Regions from separate parts of the Pantoea sp. ABR1s genome, predicted to be linked through region 1. Evidence: predicted binding sites of a transcription regulator. Region 1 holds the regulator's gene; each other region holds the start of a gene.
What was found. Region 1 encodes Fur, which represses iron uptake genes when iron is present. Its sites were predicted from a motif close to ATAATAATGAGAACNACTATCAA; they were not measured.
Positions count from the first base shown of each region.

Region 2: a site for Fur is predicted at 5,249-5,271, ahead of ACXKZD_RS11640 (TonB-dependent siderophore receptor). Genes of this name have one in related genera too.
Region 3: a site for Fur is predicted at 5,458-5,480, ahead of ACXKZD_RS17225 (isochorismate synthase). Genes of this name have one in related genera too.

Region 1 is NZ_CM173823.1:2,959,135-2,966,594, reverse strand. It holds gene nagE (N-acetylglucosamine-specific PTS transporter subunit IIBC) at 1-908, shown strand, start outside; gene glnS (glutamine--tRNA ligase) at 1,061-2,728, shown strand; gene ACXKZD_RS13975 (hypothetical protein) at 2,964-3,359, shown strand; gene fur (ferric iron uptake transcriptional regulator) at 3,431-3,874, opposite strand; gene fldA (flavodoxin FldA) at 4,223-4,753, opposite strand; gene ybfE (LexA regulated protein) at 4,886-5,161, opposite strand; gene ybfF (esterase) at 5,330-6,094, opposite strand; gene seqA (replication initiation negative regulator SeqA) at 6,345-6,893, shown strand; gene pgm (phosphoglucomutase (alpha-D-glucose-1,6-bisphosphate-dependent)) at 6,920-7,460, shown strand, end outside.
Region 2 is NZ_CM173823.1:2,480,055-2,487,514, reverse strand. It holds gene ACXKZD_RS11660 (L-fucose/L-arabinose isomerase family protein) at 1-503, shown strand, start outside; gene ACXKZD_RS11655 (mechanosensitive ion channel family protein) at 616-1,746, opposite strand; gene ACXKZD_RS11650 (flagellar brake protein) at 1,843-2,577, opposite strand; gene ACXKZD_RS11645 (GlsB/YeaQ/YmgE family stress response membrane protein) at 2,788-3,036, shown strand; gene ACXKZD_RS11640 (TonB-dependent siderophore receptor) at 3,104-5,203, opposite strand; gene treA (alpha,alpha-trehalase TreA) at 5,395-7,080, opposite strand; gene ghrA (glyoxylate/hydroxypyruvate reductase GhrA) at 7,291-7,460, shown strand, end outside.
Region 3 is NZ_CM173823.1:3,656,119-3,663,578, reverse strand. It holds gene cgtA (Obg family GTPase CgtA) at 1-502, shown strand, start outside; gene ACXKZD_RS17245 (hotdog fold thioesterase) at 575-994, opposite strand; gene dhbA (2,3-dihydro-2,3-dihydroxybenzoate dehydrogenase) at 997-1,755, opposite strand; gene ACXKZD_RS17235 (isochorismatase family protein) at 1,752-2,606, opposite strand; gene ACXKZD_RS17230 ((2,3-dihydroxybenzoyl)adenylate synthase) at 2,625-4,241, opposite strand; gene ACXKZD_RS17225 (isochorismate synthase) at 4,252-5,430, opposite strand; gene fepB (Fe2+-enterobactin ABC transporter substrate-binding protein) at 5,608-6,576, shown strand; gene entS (enterobactin transporter EntS) at 6,571-7,460, opposite strand, start outside.

The DNA.
Region 1 (7,460 bases):
TGGTGTTCCGCTTTACCATCAAAAAATTCAACCTGATGACGCCGGGCCGCGAGCTGGCGGTTGATGGTGATGAAACTGATGGTTATGACGTTAACGTTGATAAAACGGATAGCGGTGAAAGTGCCACAGAGTCACTGGCGCGCCGCTACATTGGGGCGATTGGTGGTTCAGCTAACTTAACCAGCATCGATGCCTGTATCACCCGTCTGCGTCTTAACGTGAATGACTCGGCGCAGGTGAATGAGGCGGTTGCTAAGCGTCTTGGCGCGTCCGGTGTGATCCGTCTTAACAAACAGAGCGTACAGATCATCGTGGGTACCCAGGCAGAAAGCATCGCCTCGGCCATGAAAAAAGTGCTGACCAAAGGTCCGGTCGCTGCAGCGGCTACCAGCAGTGCGCCGGCCGAGCCGGACGTTAAACCGCAGGCGGTGCTGAACAGTGAGAAGCAGGTCATCGCCACGCTGCTGGCGCCGGTCAGCGGTGAAGTCGTGGCGCTGGATGATGTGCCGGATGAAGCCTTTGCCAGCAAAGCGGTGGGCGACGGTCTGGCGATCAAGCCCAGCGACAAATGGGTAGTGGCACCGATTGCCGGTACGCTGGTGAAAATCTTTAACACCAATCATGCCTTCTGTCTGGAAACCGACAATGGCGTGGAGATTGTGGTGCACATGGGGCTGGATACCGTGGCGCTGGAAGGTAAAGGCTTTACCCGTCTGGTTGAAGAGGGGGCCAGCGTGGTCGCCGGTCAGCGAGTACTGGAGATGGACCTTGAATTCCTTAACGCCAATGCCCGCTCAATGGTGAGTCCGGTCGTGGTCAGCAACAGCGACGATTTCGCCGGTCTGACTTTACTGGCACAGGGTCAGGTAATAGCAGGGGAAACCCCGCTGTATGAAGTGAAAGGCTAATCCCCGCAACAGAACCCCACAGGCAGGAAGCGATTCCTGCCTTTTTTGTTTTAAAGGCTTAACAAACGGTTGTTTCCCTCAGACGCTTTGTGGATCATACTCCGTTACTTCGTGGTACAAATCACCCGTTATTCGTATTGAGGATTTTTGAGATGAGTGAGGCTGAAGCCCGCCCAACTAACTTTATTCGTCAGATCATTGACGAAGATTTGGCGAGCGGTAAGCACAGCAGCGTGCATACCCGTTTTCCGCCGGAGCCCAATGGCTATCTGCATATTGGTCATGCGAAATCGATCTGTCTGAATTTTGGCATCGCCCAGGACTATCAGGGGCAATGCAACCTGCGTTTCGACGATACCAATCCGGTTAAAGAGGATATGGAATTCGTTGAATCCATCAAGCGTGACGTTCAGTGGCTGGGTTTTGAGTGGAGCGGTGAGGTCTGTTACTCATCAAACTATTTCGATCAGCTCTACAACTATGCCATCGAGCTGATTTCCAAAGGACTGGCCTACGTTGATGAACTGAGTCCGGATGAGATTCGTGAATATCGCGGCACCCTGAAAGAGCCGGGTAAAAACAGCCCTTATCGCGATCGCAGCGTGGAAGAGAATCTGGCGCTGTTTGAGAAGATGCGAAACGGTGAGTTTGCCGAAGGCACCGCCTGTCTGCGCGCCAAAATCGACATGGCCTCTAATTTCATCGTGATGCGCGATCCGGTGCTTTACCGCATCAAGTTCGCGGAACACCACCAGACCGGCAATAAGTGGTGCATCTACCCGATGTATGACTTTACCCACTGCATCTCCGATGCGCTGGAAGGCATTACGCACTCGCTCTGTACGCTGGAGTTTCAGGACAACCGCCGTCTCTATGACTGGGTGCTGGACAACATCACTATTCCGGTTCATCCGCGTCAGTATGAATTCTCGCGCCTGAATCTGGAGTATGCGGTGATGTCGAAACGTAAACTCACTCAGCTGGTGACCGAGAAGCACGTAGAAGGGTGGGACGATCCGCGCATGCTGACCGTTTCAGGTCTGCGTCGCCGTGGTTACACCGCCGCTTCTATCCGTGAGTTCTGTCGTCGTATTGGCGTGACCAAGCAGGATAACATCGTGGAGATGGCCTCGCTGGAGTCCTGTATCCGCGATGATCTCAACGAGAATGCGCCCCGCGCCATGGCGGTTTTAGATCCGCTTAAAGTGGTGATCGAAAACCTGCCAGCAGGCCATAGCGAAATCGTCACCATGCCAAATCATCCGGGTAAACCGGAGATGGGCACGCGTGAAGTGCCGTTCAGCCGCGAGATCTGGATCGATCGCGCGGATTTCCGTGAAGAGGCGAACAAACAATATAAGCGTCTGGTGCTGGGCAAAGAAGTCCGCCTGCGTAACGCCTATGTGATTCGTGCTGAGCGGGTCGCCAAAGATGAAGCGGGCAACATTACCTGCATCTACTGCACCAGCGATGTTGATACGCTGAGCAAAGATCCAGCCGATGGCCGCAAAGTCAAAGGCGTGATTCACTGGGTTTCTGCGGATCACGCGCAGCCAGCTGAGTTCCGCCTGTATGACCGTCTGTTCAGTGTGCCAAACCCGGCTGCTGCAGAGGATTTCCTGGCGGTCATTAATCCTGAGTCACTGACCATCAAAAACGGCTTTGTTGAACCCAGCCTGCGCGATGTGGAACCAACAACACCGTTTCAGTTTGAACGTGAAGGTTATTTCTGCGCCGACAGCGTTTACTCGAAACCGACGCAACTGGTGTTTAACCGCACCGTCGGTCTTCGTGATACCTGGACCAAAACGGGCGAATAAATTTTTTGGGGCTGACCTCATAAAATGACAAAAGGGTGATTTATCGCCCTTTTTTATTGCCCCGATTTTTACCATCGCCGACGTTTATTCTGCACTAACCACAACCGGTTCAATACCGCCTTGTGGGAGTAATCTGAGTTTAAAAAAATTAATCAATTTCAGGATGTGAATTGTCAGCTTTCAGGTAGGCTATCCGCTCTCAGAGGTTGCAAAGCGGGTTACAGAAGGAAAAAAAATGACAGTTCTCGCCCAGGAAGCCAAACACAGTGTCGTCGTTTTACATCAGCTCATTGAACGTATTTTTAATCAGCCAGCCGGATCTGATGACAGTTTCCAGCTGCTGATGTCCTATTTTCATCCTGAATTTCGCATGGTGACCCCAAAGGGCAAAGAGTACAATCTGAACGAGGTCGAGGATCTTTTTCAGCAATTACAAGGGCAGCGGGAAGGGATGCGCATTGCCACCTGTGAACATGTCATTCTCTCTCATCATGAAAAAGAGATCGTCGTACAGTATCGCGAAATGCAGATGATGAACGGCAATAACCAGAGCCGCATTTCGCTGGCCATTCTGGATTGCAGCAGCTCCATTCCACGCTGGCGCTATCTGCAGGAGACGCTGGTCGCGTGAGGTGAGGGCAGAAAACAGACGAAAAAAAACCGGTGAATTCACCGGTTTTTTTATTTCAGGCCGCGCCAGCGTTACTGGTCGTGCAGCGTTTCGTCTTCACGGCAATCGCCCAGCGTACAGTGTCCATAGAGATAGAGGCTGTGGTTGGTCAGCTTGATGCCATGGCGGGTCGCGATTTCACGCTGACGCGTTTCAATCGATTCGTCGCTGAACTCGATAACCTTGCCGCAATCCAGGCAGATCAGGTGATCGTGGTGATGCTGCTGCGTCAGTTCGAAGACAGACTTGCCGCCTTCAAAGTTGTGACGAGTCACAATACCGGCATCATCAAACTGGTTCAGAACACGGTAAACGGTCGCCAGGCCAATCTCTTCGCCAATGTCGATCAGGCGTTTATACAAATCTTCCGCACTGACGTGATGGCACTCAGGTTCCTGAAGCACTTCCAGAATTTTCAGTCTGGGCAGCGTTACTTTCAGGCCAGCCTTCTTTAATGCGGTGTTGTTGTCAGTCATGCGGATTTTGTCCTGTTACTAATATTCACTTTTGTGGCTTATCGCCTTGAATGTCGATCTGTGCTCATTCTCATTTGCGTCTCATTATAGAACTGAAGCGATGAAATGAAAACCAGAGGGCGTGTCTGAATCATCATGGGCTATTGGGGATTCGTCACCGGGCCGGGGAAGATTCTGACAGAGGTCTGTTAGCACATCACTTAGTCTTGCCGCCTGAGAAAATAAGCGGAAGATCGATGCGGGTATTCTACAGATTAAACGGAGAAAGTTAAAAAAATGTGGCTATTATTTCTATAGGCATTTTCATTGCCTCAATGTGAGCTGGCGCTCACATTGAGTCGGGCAGGATCAGGCTTCGATGATCTCTTTCAGCTGCAGTTCATCAAAAATCTGCTTAACCCATTGGTCAACACGCTGGCTGGTCAGCTCAGGCTGGCGATCTTCGTCAATGGCCAGGCCCAGGAAGTGGGTGTCATCGGCCAGGCCTTTCGAAGCTTCGAAGTGATAGCCTTCAGTTGGCCAGTGTCCGACAATCACGGCACCGTGCGGTTCGATAATGTCGCGAATCGTGCCCATGGCATCACAGAAATACTCTGCGTAATCTTCCTGGTCGCCACAGCCAAACAGCGCAACCAGCTTGCCGTTAAAATCGATCTCTTCCAGCGTCGGGAAAAAGTCATCCCAGTCGCACTGCGCTTCGCCGTAGTACCAGGTCGGAATACCCAGCAGCAGGATATCAAACGCTTCCAGATCTTCTTTTGTGCTTTTTGCGATGTCATGGACTTCTGCAACATCTGTACCCAGCTGTTTCTGGATCATTTTTGCAATGTTTTCGGTATTGCCGGTATCGCTGCCGAAGAAGATGCCTACGAGTGCCATGAGTAAAATAACCTCTTAAATCCTGATGATGAGATGTGTGCCGCAGCACATTTCAGCGAATAATAGCAGACGAGAGAAAACCGGTGAACGGTTAAAGCCCCGACATTTGCCTCTGCGTGCGATTTGCCCGCATTAATCCAGTTTGAGCTGTGCCAGTAGCATCTGTTCAATCAGTTCGCTACGGCTGAGATTGCGCTGTTCTGCCAGCGTATTGAGTGCATCGACGGCGTCACTGTTCATTTTCAGTTCGACACGACGAAGTCCGCGTCCTTTGTCACGTTTCAGTTGATTGCGCTTGTTAATGCGCAGCTGTTCATCACGCGAAAGCGGACTGGTTTTGGGTCGACCAGGGCGGCGCTCATCAGCAAAGAGATCGAGCGTCGTGCGGTCAGTCTGTTCTTTTGCCATGGCTTAGTAAAACTGAATGGGGGCGGGCGCCAGACACTCACCGCGCAGATTATAAATTATTGGCCATTGCCGCAGCAAAACTGACCCGCGGCAAAATTTTAGCGCGCCATCATACTTCACGCTTACGCCGGACGCCAATCCTAAACCTTTGCCGCCATCTATTTGCTTTTAAAGCGCAAAAAAGCGACGGACACTGCGCAAAACGGCATCGGGTTTCTCTGCATGAACCCAGTGTCCTGCGCCACCGATCACATGCGCCTGAGCAGCCGGGAACTGCTGCAGCAACGCATCGCGATAGCTGTTATCCAGGTAGCTGGAGTCGCCGCCGCGAATAAACAGCGCCGGGTGATTCCAGGCGGGAACCGGCTGCCAGCCAGAGATCGTGGTGTAGTTATCCCACAGCACCGGAACGTTGAAGCGCCACTCCCCCTCCTGGAAGGATTTCAGCAGGAACTGGACCACCCCTTCTTCCTCGATCAGCGTTCGCATGACCTTCGCCGCCTCGCTGCGGGATGAGACGCCCGCATCGGTGACGGCACGAATGCCGGCAAATATCTGGTCATGACGGCGCGTCTGGTAATCCACCGGGGCGATATCGATCATCACCAGGCGCTCAATGCGTTCCGGCACCAGCGCGCTCATGGTCATGGCGATTTTACCGCCCATCGAGTGTCCGATCACCGCGACGCGATCAATGCCATGTGCATCCAGCGTATCGACCATATCCTGCGCCATTACAGCGTAGTTCATCTCGTCGGATCGTGGTGAAAGGCCGTGGTTGCGGACATCTACCTGCAGCAACGGACCGGCATCTTTCAGCCCGCGCGCCAGCACGCCAAGGTTATCGAGACTGCCAAACAGACCGTGAATAAGCAGGATGGGCAGAGAATCAGCAGGGGATTGTTCAGTTTGCAGACGGGCGTTCAAAATCATAGCAAAGTTCTTAAGTTTGAGACCTGAGCTTAGGTTATCATGGTTTCACCTTTTCAGGCGCGCCGGTTCCGGCGGCATTAGGACATATTCTGACTTTTGCCCGTAAACCGTTTGATTGCTAACAACCCGCCTGACTTTAACTTTATAATCCTGATGTTAGAACCCACACACCCTTTGAATTGCCTGACTATACTCAGAGCTTTTCAGGAAACAGGTGGTTCTGTCATGAGAAAGAACCGTACGGAATAAGATGAAAACGATCGAAGTTGACGAAGAGCTCTACCGTTATATTGCCAGCCACACGCAACACATTGGTGAAAGCGCATCCGACATTCTGCGTCGTATGCTGAAGTTCACGGCCGGTCAGACTGCACCCGCTTCGCCTGCACAGCCAGCCTCAAAAGATGCAGCGAAAGAGTCCCAGCCTGCGTCTGTGGGTTCGCGCCCGCAGGATCGTGTCCGCGCGGTGCGCGAGCTGCTGCTTTCCGATGAATATGCGGAGCAGAAGCGGGCGGTGAATCGCTTTATGCTTATCTTGTCAACGCTCTATCGTCTTGATACCGCAGCCTTTGCTGAAGCTACTGCATCTCTGCAGGGCCGCACCCGCGTCTATTTTGCAGGTGATGAGCATACGCTGTTGCAGAATGGCACCCATACTAAGCCGAAGCATGTGCCCGGCACGCCGTACTGGGTGATCACCAACACCAATACTGGTCGTAAATGCAGCATGATCGAACACATCATGCTCTCGATGCAGTTCCCTGCGGAACTGACCGAGAAAGTTTGCGGCACCATTTAAAACTTAAGCGTCAGGGAGCAGCGCCAATGGCCAATCACCCACGTGCCGGGCAACCCGCCCAGCAGAGCGATTTGATTAACGTTGCACAATTAACGTCACAATATTATGTCCTGCAGCCCGATGTGGCGAACCCGGAACATGCGGTGAAATTTGGCACTTCAGGCCATCGCGGCAGTGCAGGGCGTCAAAGCTTCAACGAGATGCACATTCTGGCGATCGCTCAGGCGATTGCCGAAGAGCGTAAAAAGAATGGTATCACCGGGCCTTGCTACGTCGGTAAAGACACCCATGCGCTGTCTGAACCCGCCATCCTGTCTGTTCTGGAAGTGCTGACGGCGAACGGCGTTGATGTGATTGTGCAGCAGGATAATGGCTATACGCCAACCCCTGCGATCTCGAATGCGATTCTTGAGCACAACAAAGCGGGTGGCGCGCTGGCTGACGGCATCGTGATTACGCCGTCGCATAACCCACCAGAAGATGGCGGCATCAAGTACAACCCACCTAACGGCGGACCTGCTGATACCAACGTCACCAAAGTGGTTGAAGATCGTGCCAATCAACTGA
Region 2 (7,460 bases), 480 kb from region 1:
TGGATGTGATGGGGGCGCTGTCGATGTATGCGCTCGCCAGTTGCTCGCTGAACCCCGCCTCGCTGGCAGACTGGAACAACAACTTTGGCGACGAGCGGGACAAATGTGTGCTGTTTCACTGTGGTAATTTCGCCAGCGCCAGCCTGGAGTCAGCGACCATGGGCACGGCGGATATCATCGGCACCACCGTGGGCAAAGAGAACACCTGTGGCGCAGTGCATGGCCGCATGAAGCAGGGCGATCTGACCTATTTCCGCCTCTCTACCGACGACTTCAGCGGCGAAATCAAAGCCTATGTGGGAGAGGGAATGTCGGTCACCGATCCGCTGGACACGGTAGGTTGCCGTGCGGTGATCCAGGTGCCGCAGCTGGAGACACTGCTGGCGTGGATCTGCCGTAACGGCTTTGAGCATCATGTGGCAATGAACCACTCTGCCACGGCTGGTGTGCTGCAGGAAGCGTTCAGTGAGTATCTCGGCGTGAGCTGCTACCGGCATCAGTAAGCGGTAAGGCGGAACGGCTGAATGCAGGGGATGAAGCAGCCGGTGCGGTCACGATTCCGCCCGCACCGGCTTGTATGCCCGCCACTTCTGAAAAAGAAAGGCGGGCACTGATTTAGCGCGCCATTCTGCGCACCTCGTCATCGTCATTCTGCACCGCAACCAGATCCACCGGTGGCAGATTGCCGCCACTGAACTCCACCTGACGAATCGGGAAGGCGAAGCGGATATTTCGCTCTTCCAGTGCTGCCATCAGTTGCAGGTTAATCTCCTGCTGAATATCCATGTACTTGTTGTAATCCGCATCCAGCACAAAATAGACCACTTCGAAGGTCAGTTTTGAATCCTCAAAGGCCAGGAAGTGGGCACGGTCAAAACGGGTGGTCTCAACGCCCTGGATAATCTCTTTCACCAGCGGGCTGATCTCCCGGACCTGCTCTGACGGCGTGGCGTAGCTGATACCAAACTTAAAGACGATGCGGCGCTGCTGCATACGCTTATAGTTGTGGATCGTCTGCTGCAACAGAATGGTATTTGAGCAGACAATCTGCTCGCCGCTCAGGCTGCGCAGTCGGGTGGTTTTCAGGCCGATATGCTCGATGGAACCGGCAATGTCACCAAAGACAATAAAATCGCCATGCTCAAACGGCTTATCAAAGCCTATTGCCAGCGAAGCAAACACATCGCTCAGTACGGTCTGAATCGCCAGCGCAATCGCAATACCTCCGACTCCCAGGCTGGCGACCAGTGCGGTAATGTTGATGCCCATGTTCGACAGAATGGCCAGGAACATCATGATCCAGACCACCACCCGCAGCAGAATCCCCAGGATCACCGTAGTGACCGGGTTGCGCACGTGCAGCGGGTCACGCAGCAGGCTTTTCAGCCATAGCCGGATACCACAGTCGAGCCACAGAGCGAGCTGCACAATCAGCGCCAGGAACCAGCCGTGCGCGATAGTCACGCTCCACGACGCGGGCAGATCGACAAACTTCAGGGCAATCAGCAGCGAAAAGATCAGCAGCAGGGTCTGGCTGGTACTGCGCAATATCTCCACCAGAATCGCAGTGGCGCGAACATGACGATGTTCGCTGTAAAGGGCAATCCGGTTGGAGATAAAGCGAATCAGAGTACGTAATATCCAGTAAATCACCAGCGTGGACACCACCACGATGGCGCTGTTTAGCCAGAGTTCCTGATTAAAAAAGAGGGAGTGAAAACGACGTGAAGAGAGCCAGTTTTCCATTGGGGAGGGTCTCCTTGCTGGGTTCCGGTTTAAAAGAAAACAAGCAAGAAGCATAGCCTGGATGCGGCCCACCTGTGTGGCGCATCCGTAAAGCGGTTACTGGAATCGGGTCGATTTATCGCGCGCCAGGCGCTCAAGGGCAAAAATAATCTGCTGAAGCTGCCGCTCCTGCGCCGGGTTCAGCGTGGCAAAACGAAAGCTCAGTCGCGGTGTGATGCGGGTTTCATTTTTGCCGGTCACCACGCTGCGCTCGCCAATGCTCAGCAGCTTTACCGGCACGTCAAAATGGCCATACTCGCCCAGCTCGACCCGGAACGGGTTGAAGCTGTCACCGTCCTGCAACCCGTCCGGCAGCGCTTCATCGACCAGCACGCCGATACCGCCCAGCGACAGATCCTGCAGACGCAGGCGCGTTTTCCTGCCATCGGGCCACACGGTATGACACCAGAACTGCGGCTCCAGCGGGGCGCAGACACGGAAAAACTCACGTCGCTGGATCTGCCACAGCAGGTCTGGCAGCGGCGCGCTGAAAGCGGGTAACCCTTCAAACTCCACGATTTCCAGCGCGGCGAGGCTGAATTCCACCTTAGCGCCGTAGGTTTCCGCAGTGATACTGAGATCGTCGCTGGTCAGGGCATAATCGTTATCCAGATTATTACTGCCGAGGTCAAACAGCAGGCGATCTTCATCGGCAGCCAGCATCCGGCTGATAAACTGCCCACGCGGAAAGCGCACCAGTAATGGCGTCTGCAATCGCAGCAGATCTTTCATAACGCCAAGAACCGCCAGCGTGCCACGTTTTAGATATTGTTCCTGGTCGGCTTCTTTCACGTCCTGCTCCACAAGGGGGGTTACTTTATTGATGCGGTTTTTTTGCCTCGTCTCGGTTATCGGCGCGGCAAAAAAAAGCTTTAGCATGCTATTCATCAATAATAACTGTGAGCAGGCAGGCATTTTTTGAAAAGCTGGTTATACTTATCGCGGTAAACCGCTTGATTAATCAGGCGTTCACGATTTAATCAAAAAAGGAAGGAGCAACAGATGGGTATTATTTCCTGGGTCGTCTTTGGCTTAATCGCAGGTATTCTGGCAAAGTGGATTATGCCGGGTAAAGACGGTGGCGGTTTCATTCTGACTATCGTTCTGGGTATTATCGGTGCAGTAGTGGGTGGCTGGATCAGTACGCTGTTTGGCTTCGGCCGCGTCGATGGGTTTAACTTCGGAAGTTTCGTGGTCGCTGTTATCGGTGCCATCGTGGTGCTGTTCATCTACCGCAAAGTACGCAGTTGACCGTAAAGGTTTAAACGAAAAAGGGGACGAAGCGATTCGTCCCCTTTTTTTATCTCTTATTTTGCTATCAGAAGTCGTAACCGACTGTCGCCATCACGCTGCGTTCTGCGCCCCAGTAGCAGAAGCCCGTACCGTAACAGCCCGCTACATAGGTGCGGTCGGTCAGATTATTGGCGTTGACCTGCACCCAGGCACCTTTCAGGCTGCTGTTCCAGACGCCGAGATCGGCCCGCACTGACGCATCAAACAGCGTCACCGACGGCACACGGGTGGTGTTTTCATTGTCCGCCCACTGTTTGCCGATGTAACGCACGCCCGCACCCGCACTCAGACCGTAATCAAACTGATAGTGACCCCAGAGTGCAGCCATGCTGTTGGGTGTGACATATGGCGTATGTCCGTCGTTGCCATCCACCGACTCTTTAAAGCGCAGATGATTCAGCGTATAGCTCGCCACGGTGCTCAGACGCGGGGTTAACTGATTACGCGCTTCCAGCTCAATGCCCTGTGAATGCACTTTGCCCGAAGGGGTAAAGAACGGCGTCGGTGCTTCCCGGTTCGCCACATCTTTCTGCGTCAGGTCATAGACCGCAACGCTATAGAGATCGCGGGTGCCGACCGGCTGATATTTCACCCCGGCTTCATACTGCTCCGCGGTGGTGGGCTTCAGCAGGTTATTGTTGGAATCGGTGAGCGCGGTCGGGGTAATTGCCTGGCTCCAGCTCACATAAGGCGAGATGCCGTTGTCGAAGGCATAGAGCAGCGCAGCGCGGCCGCTGATGTGATCATCCTGACGACGCTCATTGCCGCTGTTATTGGCGACGATGCGGTCATAACGACCGGAGAGATCCAGATGCCAGCGATCCAGCTTCATCTCATCCTGCAGATAGAGGCCGGTCTGATAGTAGCGACGGGTTTTATCTGCCCAGGTGTAATCCGGCATGTCGCCTACCTGCTCGCCGGTCAGGGCATTGAGCTGACTGGCTGAACCGCCCGCCGCGTTGATCTCATTTTTGTAACGATGATACTCGGCACCCAGGGTGACGCGGTGCTCCAGTTCACCGGTGTCGAACTCCGCCTGTAAGCGGTTATCGGTGGACCAGGCAGAGAGCGACGAGCGCTCACCGGAGTAAGAACGGTTCAGCAGGTCGGGATTATTTTCATCCCAGCCAACCTGATAGACCTGATCGAGATCGACATTCGAGTGGCTGTAGCTGCCGGTCGAGTAAAATGACCAGACGTCGTTGAAGCGATGGGCGAAATCGAAGCTGTAGATCTGCTCGCGACGCTTGAACTGATCGAGATCGCTGTTGCCCTCATAAAAGCCGTTGCTCAGCTTGTAGCCGTTGTGTTCGGTGAGGCTGCCGTCACCCGGTACCGAACCGTGATAACCGCCCGACGGATCCTTCTGCAGATAGGCTTTCAGGATTAGATGTGTATCTTCGTCCGGCTGCCACATCAGCTGCGGCATCAGTGCATATTTCTCTTCGCGGGTGTGATCGTACTGGGTATCGCTGTTGCGGGTCACGCCGGTCAGGCGAAACGCCCACTGATCGTTGATGGCATTGGTATAGTCAAACATCGTGCCGGTGGTGGCGTTGCTGCCCGCCTGCAACTGGATGTGACCCTCTTCGCTGAACTGAGGACGCTTGGTGACCATGTTCACCAGTCCGCCCGGCACCGTCTGACCATAGAGCGCAGAAGAGGGGCCTTTGATCACGTCGATGCGCTCAAGGAAGGCGTTATCGACCTGCAATACATTGTAACTGCCACCGTCGCTCATCAGTCGCATGCCGTCGAGGAAGGTATTATCGGTATCGCCGCCATGGAAGCCGCGTAGCGAAATAGTGTCGTAACGCGTCGCGGCACCCCCAAAGTTGGTGAAGACGCCGGAACTATAGCCCAGCGCCTGATTCAGGGTCAGCGCGCCCTGATCCTGCATCTGCTGACGGGTGACCACGGAAATCGATTGCGGCGTGGTGATGAGCGGACGATCGCTTTTGGTTGCGCCCTGGCTGGTCGTCGCCAGATAGCCTTGGGTCGGCGAGGTCGAATCTTCCTGCGGTTGCGCGGTTACCACCATATCGGCAGCATAACTCAGAGCAGGCGCGGTCAGCGCCAGGGTGCATAGGGGAACATAACCTTTCAGCGACAATGACAGTTTCATCAAAATTCCTTTCTTGGCAAAGGTTCAGGCAAGTGAATAAAATCTTTGATAGGCAATCTCATTATCATAATGAGAATTATTACCTTTTGTAAATTGGCTGCAATTTTGCCTGTTGATGAAAGAAGGTCAAGTAAAATTCGCGGAAATGAAGTGGGGATACCCCCGGCAAGGCCAGAGGTATCCAGAGTGGATTAAGGTTGTGAGGCAGACGCCTGCGGAATATCGTGGGCGCTGTTACAGGTTTTATCTTTCGGGCAGTACTTATCCAGCAGTTTCAGCGTGACGCCGTTGGTCCAGCCGAAGCCATCCTGCAGCGGATATTCACCGCCACCGCCGCCGCCGAGATTTTTGCCATCAACGACATATTTCTCCACCAGCTTATGCTCACGGTCATAGGTGTTCTGAACGTTTTGCAGGAAGCGTAATCCCACCTCTTTCGCCAGTTTTGGCTGGTTGTAGTGCTCCAGACCTTCCACAGCAACCCACTGCAGCGGTGCCCAGCCATTGGGTGCATCCCACTGCTGACCGTTGTTCACGGTGGTGGTCACCAGACCACCAGGTTTCAGCAGCTGTTTTTCTACCGCGCTGGCGGTGCTTTCAGCCTGCTTATCGCTGGCGACCTGCAGATAGAGCGGGAACAGCGCGGCAGCAGTCAGCTGAGGATGGACCTGCTTTTTCTGCCAGTCATAATCGGCGTACCAGTTCTGTTTGCTGTCCCACAGATAGCGGTTGATCGCCGCCTGGCGCTTCTCCGCGCGATCGGCAAACTGCTTCGCCAGATCGCTCTGCTTGTTCATCTGATAGCCTTTCGACAGGGTCTGCTCCAGATGGAACAGCAGGCTGTTGAGGTCAACCGGGGCCAGCTGCGTGGTACGAATTGTCGACAGGTTATGCGCATCGGTAAACCAGCGCGAACTGAAATCCCAGCCCGACGCCGCACCGGAACGCAGCTCACGGTAGAGTTCGGCTTTATTCCTCTGCGGCGCTTTCTGGGCGGTGGCAATGTCATCCATCCAGGATTCTGTACGTGGCACGTCGCGCGCATCCCAGTAGCGGTTGAGCAGGCTGCCGTCCGCCAGCTTAATCACGCGCTTGCTGGCTGCGCCCGCCGCGACTTTATCGCTGTCTGCCATCCAGTAGTCATACTCTTTCTGCAGCTGCGGCAGATAACGGGTATAGGCTTTGCCGTTATCGTGCGTCGCCAGCAGATCGACCATCAGGCTGAAGAACGGCGGCTGTGACCGGCTCAGGTAGTAGCTGCGGTTGCCGTTGGGAATGTGGCCATAACGGTCGAGCAGCGAGGCGAAGTTGTCCACCATATCCTGCACTTTATCCCAGTGCCCGCTCTCGGCCAGCCCCAGCATGGTGAAGTAGCTGTCCCAGTAATAGACTTCACGGAAGCGCCCGCCTGGCACCACATAGGGTTTGGGCAACGGCAGCAGCGAGTCATACTGACCGGCGCTGCTGGTGGTGCGCGTCAGCACCGGCCACAGGCCATCAATGTGGTCACGCAGGTTTTGTCCGGCTGGTGGCACATATTTGTCACCGGCCGCGGGCAGGGTAAAGTTGGCATCCACAAAACGCTTAAGATCGAAATTGCGCTGTTTCTTCTGCATCTGCCAGTCGGCAAGAATTGAGGCGGGATCGAATTTCGGCACCGCATCCGCAAAGGTCTTTTGATCGGGATAGAACTTCGCCTGTTGCACGGCATTAAACAGCGGTCCTAAACGAACGTCAGGCGGCTGCGGCTGATTATTCAGCATGCGACTGTTGTCGTCGGCCTGGGCAGTGAAGGCGGGTACGCTCAGCAGCAACGTGAGCAGAAAGGGCGCATAACGCTGACGCCGTGGAGCGGCGTTTACCTCAATTTTTGTCATCGGTTTTTCTCCTTGTCCGAAACGCGGCCGCGCGTAACGCATTGACCACAGGACCAACTTTAGACCTTATCTGACCACTTCACCCTGAAGCGAGCCGGAAATGTGAAGCCACGGGAATTATTTTTATGGAAAAAACCGCTTTATTACGCTGGTTTTTTCTTGCTCTCACCACGCTTTTCCCTGACGCTGAAAGAAAAAAAGGAGAGCAGGATGGAGATCATCTGGTATCACCCGTCGCAGTCTGCAGCGGCCTGGATTAACGGTTTACAACAGCGTCTGCCCCAGGCGCGGGTGCGTGCCTGGCAGCCAGGCGATAATGGTCCGGCTGATTACGCGCTGGTCCGTTCGCCCCCCACAGAAATGCTGCAGGGACGCGCCAC
Region 3 (7,460 bases), 700 kb from region 1:
CGCAGGCCTCGGCATTCGCTTCCTGAAGCACCTTGAGCGCTGCCGCGTGTTGCTGCACCTGATCGACATCGACCCCATCGATGAAAGCGATCCGGTTGAAAATGCCCGCATCATTCTCGGCGAGCTGGAAAAGTACAGCGAGAAGCTGTTCAACAAGCCACGCTGGCTGGTCTTCAACAAAATTGATCTGATCAGTGAAGAAGAAGCGCAGTCACGGGCTAAAGCGGTGGCTGAAGCACTGGGCTGGGAAGATAAGTATTACCTGATTTCTGCCGCAAGCCGTACCGGTGTCAACGAACTCTGCTGGGACGTGATGAGCTTCATCAACGCTAATCCGAAAGAAGCGGAGCTTGAAGAGAAGCAGCCGGAGAAAGTGGAGTTCATGTGGGACGATTACCACAAAGAAACCATTGAAAACACGGTTGAAGTGGAAGATGAAGAGTGGGATGACGACTGGGATGATGAAGACGACGAAGGCGTTGAAATTATCTATCAGCGTTAACCGATCGCCTGCTACAGCGTGATATGCAATGCCCCCTTTCAGGCCTGAAAGGGGGCATTGTTCTTTCTGCAGCTAGCTCATCACCGCTACACTCAGTCGCGCACTGCAGCACAGCTGATCCCGACCGTTCCGAATCTCAATCTGCCAGCTCTGACTGCGTTTACCCAGATGCAGTGGACGGCAAATTCCCCGCACCAGACCGGCAGAAACCGCACGATGATGGCTGGCATTCACTTCTACGCCAACCACGCTGCTGCCTTCCTCAACCGCCAGATATCCGGCAATTGAGCCCATCGACTCCGCCAGCACCACGGACGCACCGCCATGCAGCAGCCCGAACGGCTGTTGCGTACGGGCATCGACCGGCATCGTCGCTTCCAGATAATCATCACCTATCAGGGTAAAAACGATACCCAGATGGGCCACCAGAGAGTTCTCACCCAGCGCATTCAGGGCGGGAAGATCAATGGATCGCTTCCAGATCGCTGTCATCATCAGGCTCCCAGGGTTGCGCCACCATCAACCACAATATCCTGCAGCGTCACATGGCTGGCAAGATCCGACGCGAGAAACAGTACGGTGGCTGCAATTTCCTGCGGCTGCGCGATCTTACCCAGCGGGATACCCAGCTTGAACTGATCCGGGAAGCCGGCAATCATCTCCTGCTCACCCATCGGTGTGTGCCACAGGCTGCGCTGCATATCGGTGTCGGTGGAACCCGGTGAAACGATGTTGCAACGGACGCCATAGGGCGCCATCTCCAGACCCACGGTCTGACAGAGACTGCGCAGCGCCGCTTTTGAAGCACCATAAGCGGACATGCCGATACGCGGGGCGTGAGCCGAATTAGACGCGACGGTGACGATGGCACCGGCGCGCTGTTCGCGAAAGCGTGGCAATGTCTGCTGGAACAGATTAAACGCGCCGCCCGCATTGACGTTAAGACACGCCTGCCAGTCGGCAAACGACAGCTCATCGGTGGCCCCAATCCGTAAAATACCGGCTGCGTTGACCAGCACATCAATGCGCGGTTGCACGGCCAATACGCGCTGGCAGATCGTTTTGACCTGCGCCGGATCGGCCACATCCATCGTGTGGCAGGGAAACGGATAATCATGGCCCTTAAAACGTTGATCAAAGGCCTCAACCTGTGCGCCAGCCTGATGAAAGGCTAACGCAGTATGATAGCCGATGCCCTGGCCGGCACCGGTTACCCAGACGATTTTACCGCTGAAGTCGAATGTGTGGCTCATTTCGCCGGCTCCCGCGTCAGCAGCGCCCACCAGCCATCAATGCTCGGATTTTTCGCCAGGCTGACGAAATCGATATCACGATGTACCTGACGCCAGCGTGCCGCCAGCGCCATCACGCGTACTGAGTCCAGACCGTAATCAATCAGGTTTTCATCATCTTCCGGCACCTCATCATCTTCCAGCAGCGGCAGGATCAACGCGCGCAAATCATCTTTGCTGAGTGGCACAGGCATCAGATCGGCGGTCATCACCACTTTTCCGCTACGGCCCGCGGTGTAGGTCAGCGCCATCATATGTTCCTCACGGCTGAAGTCAGCCAGCGCATCGGCCACCATAAACGGCTGAATATTGCGCATAAACGCATCGGTGGCGGTGGTCAGGCAGCCAATATGGGCATAGACGCCGGTGATAATTAGCTGATCGCGGCCCATCTCCTGCAGGATCGACTCCAGCGGCGAGCGGTGAAATGCACTGTAGCGCCATTTGGTCAGGACATGATCGTCCTCATCCGGTGCCAGCGCATCCACGATCTTCTGCTGATCGGGATGTTTATTCAGGCCCGGTCCCCACATGTCGTTGAGCAGCGCACGATCTTCATCGCTCTGCGCGTTTGGCTGAGCGGTGTAAAACACCGGAATACCCTGCGCTTTGCAGTAGCGACGCAGGCGGGCAATATTGTCGACTACCTGCTCAACCAGCGGGCTATTTTCGCCCCAGAAGTTGAGAAAATAGCGCTGCATATCGTGGATCAGCAGGGCGGCACGGTCCGGCTCCAGCATCCATTTCACTTTGTTGTTGGGCAACTCGGTGGCGGCTGGCAGCGGATAAGAGGTCAGTTGTGGAATAGCCATTGAAAATCTCCGGACAGATCAGGCTTGCGCTTGTTGATCGGCAAGTTGTTGGCGCAGACGTTTTTTGTCCACCTTTCCGACCGCGGTCAGCGGCAGGGCATCTACGCAGGTAATACGGTCGGGCAGCTTAAATTCTGCCACGCCAAGTTCACGCAGGTGACGACGCAGCGCCACCGGTTTAACCGGCTGACGGGTGACGATAAAGGCACAACTCTTTTCACCCATCAGCTCGTCGCTCATGGAGACCAGTGCAGCGTGGATCACATCCGCATGGCGCTGCAGCAGGTTTTCGATCTCTTCGGCTGCGATCTTTTCGCCGCCCCGGTTGATCTGATCTTTCTCCCGGCCCTGCACGATGATGTTGCCAGAGGACGTGATCTCAATCAGATCGCCAGAGCAGTAAAAGCCCTGGTCATCGAAGCTGGCGGCGTTATGTTCCGGGCTGTTGTAGTAGCCGCGGAAGGTATAAGGACCACGCGTCATCAGGCGACCGATGGAGCCTGCTGGCAATGGATTACCCTGATCGTCGGCGACCCACACCTCGTCATCCGGGGAGATCGGGCGTCCCTGCGTGGTGAGAATGGTCTGCTCATCGTCATCCAGTCGGGTGTAGTTCACCAGACCTTCCGCCATACCAAATACCTGCTGCAGGGTGCAGCCGATCTCGTTCTGGATGCGCGCGGCCAGCGTTTCACCCAGCTTTGCGCCACCGACCTGAATGCGTTGCAGCGAGGCCAGCGCGGCATTGCTGCCCCATTCCTGAATCGCCTGCAGCCAGAGACTGGCGGCGGGCGGAACCAGGCCGGTATCGGTGACCTGATGCTTTTCAATCAGCGGGAAGCAGAGCGTTGCGCTGGGATCGGCGGCCAAGATCACCTGTCCGCCCGCGTAAAAAACGCCCAGCGCGCCCGGCGAACTCATCGGGAAGTTATGCGCGGCGGGCAGGGCGATCAGGTAGCGGGTGTCGGCGGTAACATCGCAGATAACGTCACTCTCACGGATGCTGTAGTAGTAATCATTATGGGTACGTGGGATCAGTTTCGGTGTACCGGTACTGCCACCCGACAGCTGGAAAAAGGCGACTTCATCGCCTGCGGTCGGGGTTGCGATGAAGTTGCCCGCGGGTTCAGCCAGCAGGGCGTCGAGGCTGTTTTCCGTCTGAGCGTCATTACGCAGGATCACCTGTTGTAGTGAACGCTGATCGCGGCGAAGTTGCGCAATAAACGCATCATCGGCGAACAGTGCGTGGCTGCGATCGGCAATTAACAGGCTCGGCGAGATCTGACTGGCATAGGCGGCCAGTTCAGTGCGCTGATGGCTGAACAGGGCGTTAACCGGGGCAACGCCGATTTTGAACAGGGCAAACAGCGTCAGGTAAAACTCAGCCACGTTGCCAAGCTGCACCAGCGCCGTATCGCCTGACTTCAGGCCGCGACGCTGCAATGCCGCGGCCAGGTTGTCACTCAGCGCCGCCAGCTGGCGATAGGTAAATTGTCGTTCGCCATCAATCACCGCTACGCTCTCGCTGTCGCGATGACGTTCCAGGATATCGGTCATCGGCAGATCGAGCCAGTAGCCTTTTTCACGGTAACGTGCGGCCAGATCGTCCGGCCAGCGGCTGTAGGAAATCGTCATACAGGTTCCTTTATTGCAGTCCAAAAGCGCGAAGCATGGTATCGAGTTTGACGCCGGTTTCACGCCATTCTGATTCAGGTTGTGAGTCCGCTACGATGCCTGCGCCCGCAAACAGCCGCACCCGCGGGCCATTCACCGTACCGCAGCGAATGGTGACGACCCATTCGCCATTGCCCTGATCGTCACACCAGCCGACGATGCCGCCAAACAGCTGACGTTCAAATGGCTCCAGTCGCTGAATCAGCGCCTGAGCACGCTGATGCGGGAAGCCGCTGAGGGCCGGTGTCGGATGCAGCAGACAGGCCAGTGACAGCGCATTTTCGCGATCGTCCAGCACGTCACCCTGAATCTGCGTAGCGAGATGCCACAATGTTGCGGTGGTCAGCAGTGAAGGTGTCTCGGGGACCGACAGCAGGCGGCTGCGCGGTTGCAGCGTCGCGCGCATCGCATCCGTGACCAGCTTATGCTCATGACGATCTTTTGCTGAGTGCATCAGGCTGTCGCCAGAGGCCTGGTCACGCTGCGGATCGCGATGACGCGGCGCTGAACCGGCCAGCGGACAGGAGCTGAACTGGCGGCCCTGCTTACGAATCATCAGTTCCGGGCTGGCGCCAACCAGCGCGCCACCATCGGGCAGCGGCAGATGGAAGTGATAGCTGTTAGGGTTCTGCGCCACGATGCGCTGCATCAGGGCGGCCGTATCAACCGGTTGTTCCGCCACGATATCCATCAGCCGCGACAACACCACTTTATCCAGATCGCCGCGCTGCGTAGCCGCCACCGCCTGCGCAACCATGTCGATGAAAATGTCATGGTCCGGCACCGCCGTGCGGCGACGCACCTGCGGCAGTTCAGCCTCAGCCAGAGAGGCACTGGCGTTGAGATCGTCACGGTTAAAGGTCTGATACGACTCAGGGATAAACAGCGCAGCAGGCTGATCCACGTCGAAGGGGATTGCACCCACCAGAATGGGATGGGCAATGCCCTGTTTTCTGGCTGAAGCAAAATGGTGTTGTAGTTGCTGCTGAAACTCCCCTGTCAGCTGCTCACCCTGCCTTACCGGCGCGGTAAGGGTAGTAAAACAGCCCTGTGTGGTCAGGCTTTGCAAGGGAGAGGTAAACAGAAAGCCACGGCAGAGTGCCGGGAAATCCTGCAACAAGGGATGTTCAAACGCCAGCGATTCCACCATAATTTCCACCTATAAATGATAAGATAACTAATAATGATTATCATTTGTATTGTGGGCCAGTAACCTACGTTGATTAGCCGAAAGTGTCAATAATTACGCGGCGATTCAGCTGGCATGGCCGGTTAAATCAGCACAAATGGTCTCTCTCTTTTTCCGGGTAAAAGTGGACGAAAATCTATGAGTAAACATGGTGTCACATCGGCGATAGCGCTGTTTTTCCTGAGCATCAGCCTGTTCAGCGTTACCGCTGCTGCCCAGACCGGCTGGCCGCGAACTGTCGCCGGGGCAACAGGCAATATCACGCTGACCCAGGCACCGATGCGCATTGTCTCGACCAGCGTTACCCTGACCGGCTCGCTGCTGGCCATTGATGCGCCGGTCGTCGCCAGTGGCGCAACTGCACCCGGCAGTCGGCTGGCTGATAAGCAGGGATTCTTCCGTCAGTGGGGCGAAGTGGCCAAACAGCGCGGCGTAAAACGTCTCTACATTGGTGAGCCCAGTGCAGAAGCGATTGCTGCTGAAGCGCCAGACCTGATTGTGGTCAGCGCCACCGGGAATGATTCGGCGATCAAACTGGTCGATCAGCTTGCGGCGATTGCGCCGGTGCTGGTGGTGAATTACGACGATAAAAGCTGGCAGCAACTGGTGACGTTGCTGGGTGAGGCGACCGGGCATGAAGCGGAAGCTGCCGCCCGGAAAGCTGAGTTTGATGCGCGAGAAAAGGCTCTGAAAGCGAAGCTGACCCTGCCGCCGCAGCCGGTATCAGCGATGGTGTGGAACGGGGATGGCCGGGCAGTCAATCTGTGGACGGATGCATCGGCGCAGGGGAAATTACTGCAGCAACTGGGCTTCACTCTGGCGACGCCGCCGGCCACTCTTCAGTCTGGTCACAGCATGGGACAGCGTAAAGATATCCTGCAACTGTCAGGAGAAAATCTGGCGGCAGGCCTTAATGGTCAATCATATCTGCTGTTTGCCGCTGAAGAGCCCACCGCCGCACAGGTGATGAGCAACCCTTTCCTGGCGCAGACCCCAGCTGTGCGCGCAAAAGCGGTCTATGCGCTGGGGCTGGATAGCTTCCGGCTCGACTACTACAGCGCCAGCAATTTGCTGACGCGGCTGGAGACGCTGTTCGTTAAATCATGATCCCGTTTCCGCCGGTGCAGGCGGTTGATAGCGACGCAGACGCGCCATCAGCAGCCACATGACGATGCCCAGCACGGTGGCTGCCAGACCAGCCAGGCTGGCCGCCTGCTGCGGCAACAACAGTGAACCCATCGCGCCAATCATCGCTGCACCTATCGCATCGCCGGTGACATTCTGCGCTGTCCAGAGGCTGTTGATCCTGCCGAGCAGCGCATCAGGCGTCAGCGTCTGGATCAGCGCGTACTGCACCAGGCTGTTGATGGCACTGAAATAGCCAAAGGCCGCGAGGCAGACCAGACTCGCGCTGAACCACGGCATCAGGCTGAACAGAGCCAGCGCGACGAAAGCAGCAATAGCACTCGCCAGAATCAGGCGGCCCGGCTGCGGTGACTGTGCCAGCCGTCCGCTGGTGAGGGCACCTGTGGCAGCACCCAGCGGAACGGCGGCATACATCAGCCCTAACTCCGTCACGCCGACCTGCCAGTGTGGCGCCAGCGCCGGATAGAGCACGCGCACCGCACTGGCTAACGTCACCAGCGCGCCGACCAGCGCCGCCATGCCAACAATCGGGCTGGCAAACAGGAATTGCACGCCGCTGGCCAGTGCTTTCAGCGGATGTTCACGCGGCTGCGGCGGTGGCGCAAGCCGCGGCAACCGCAGCAGGGTTAACACCGTCAGCAACGTACCAAATGCCGCCAGTCCGTAGTTCCACGCCACACCGCCCTGCGCGATGACCAGTCCGGCAATGGCGGGTGAGAGAATCGCGCCAAATCGCACCGTCAGCATGGTAATCGCACCTGCTTTCATCAGGTTTTCACGCCCGACCAGCGCCGGCGTCGCCGCCAGCAGCGCGGTGACGCCTATCGCGCCGAAAAAACCATCCC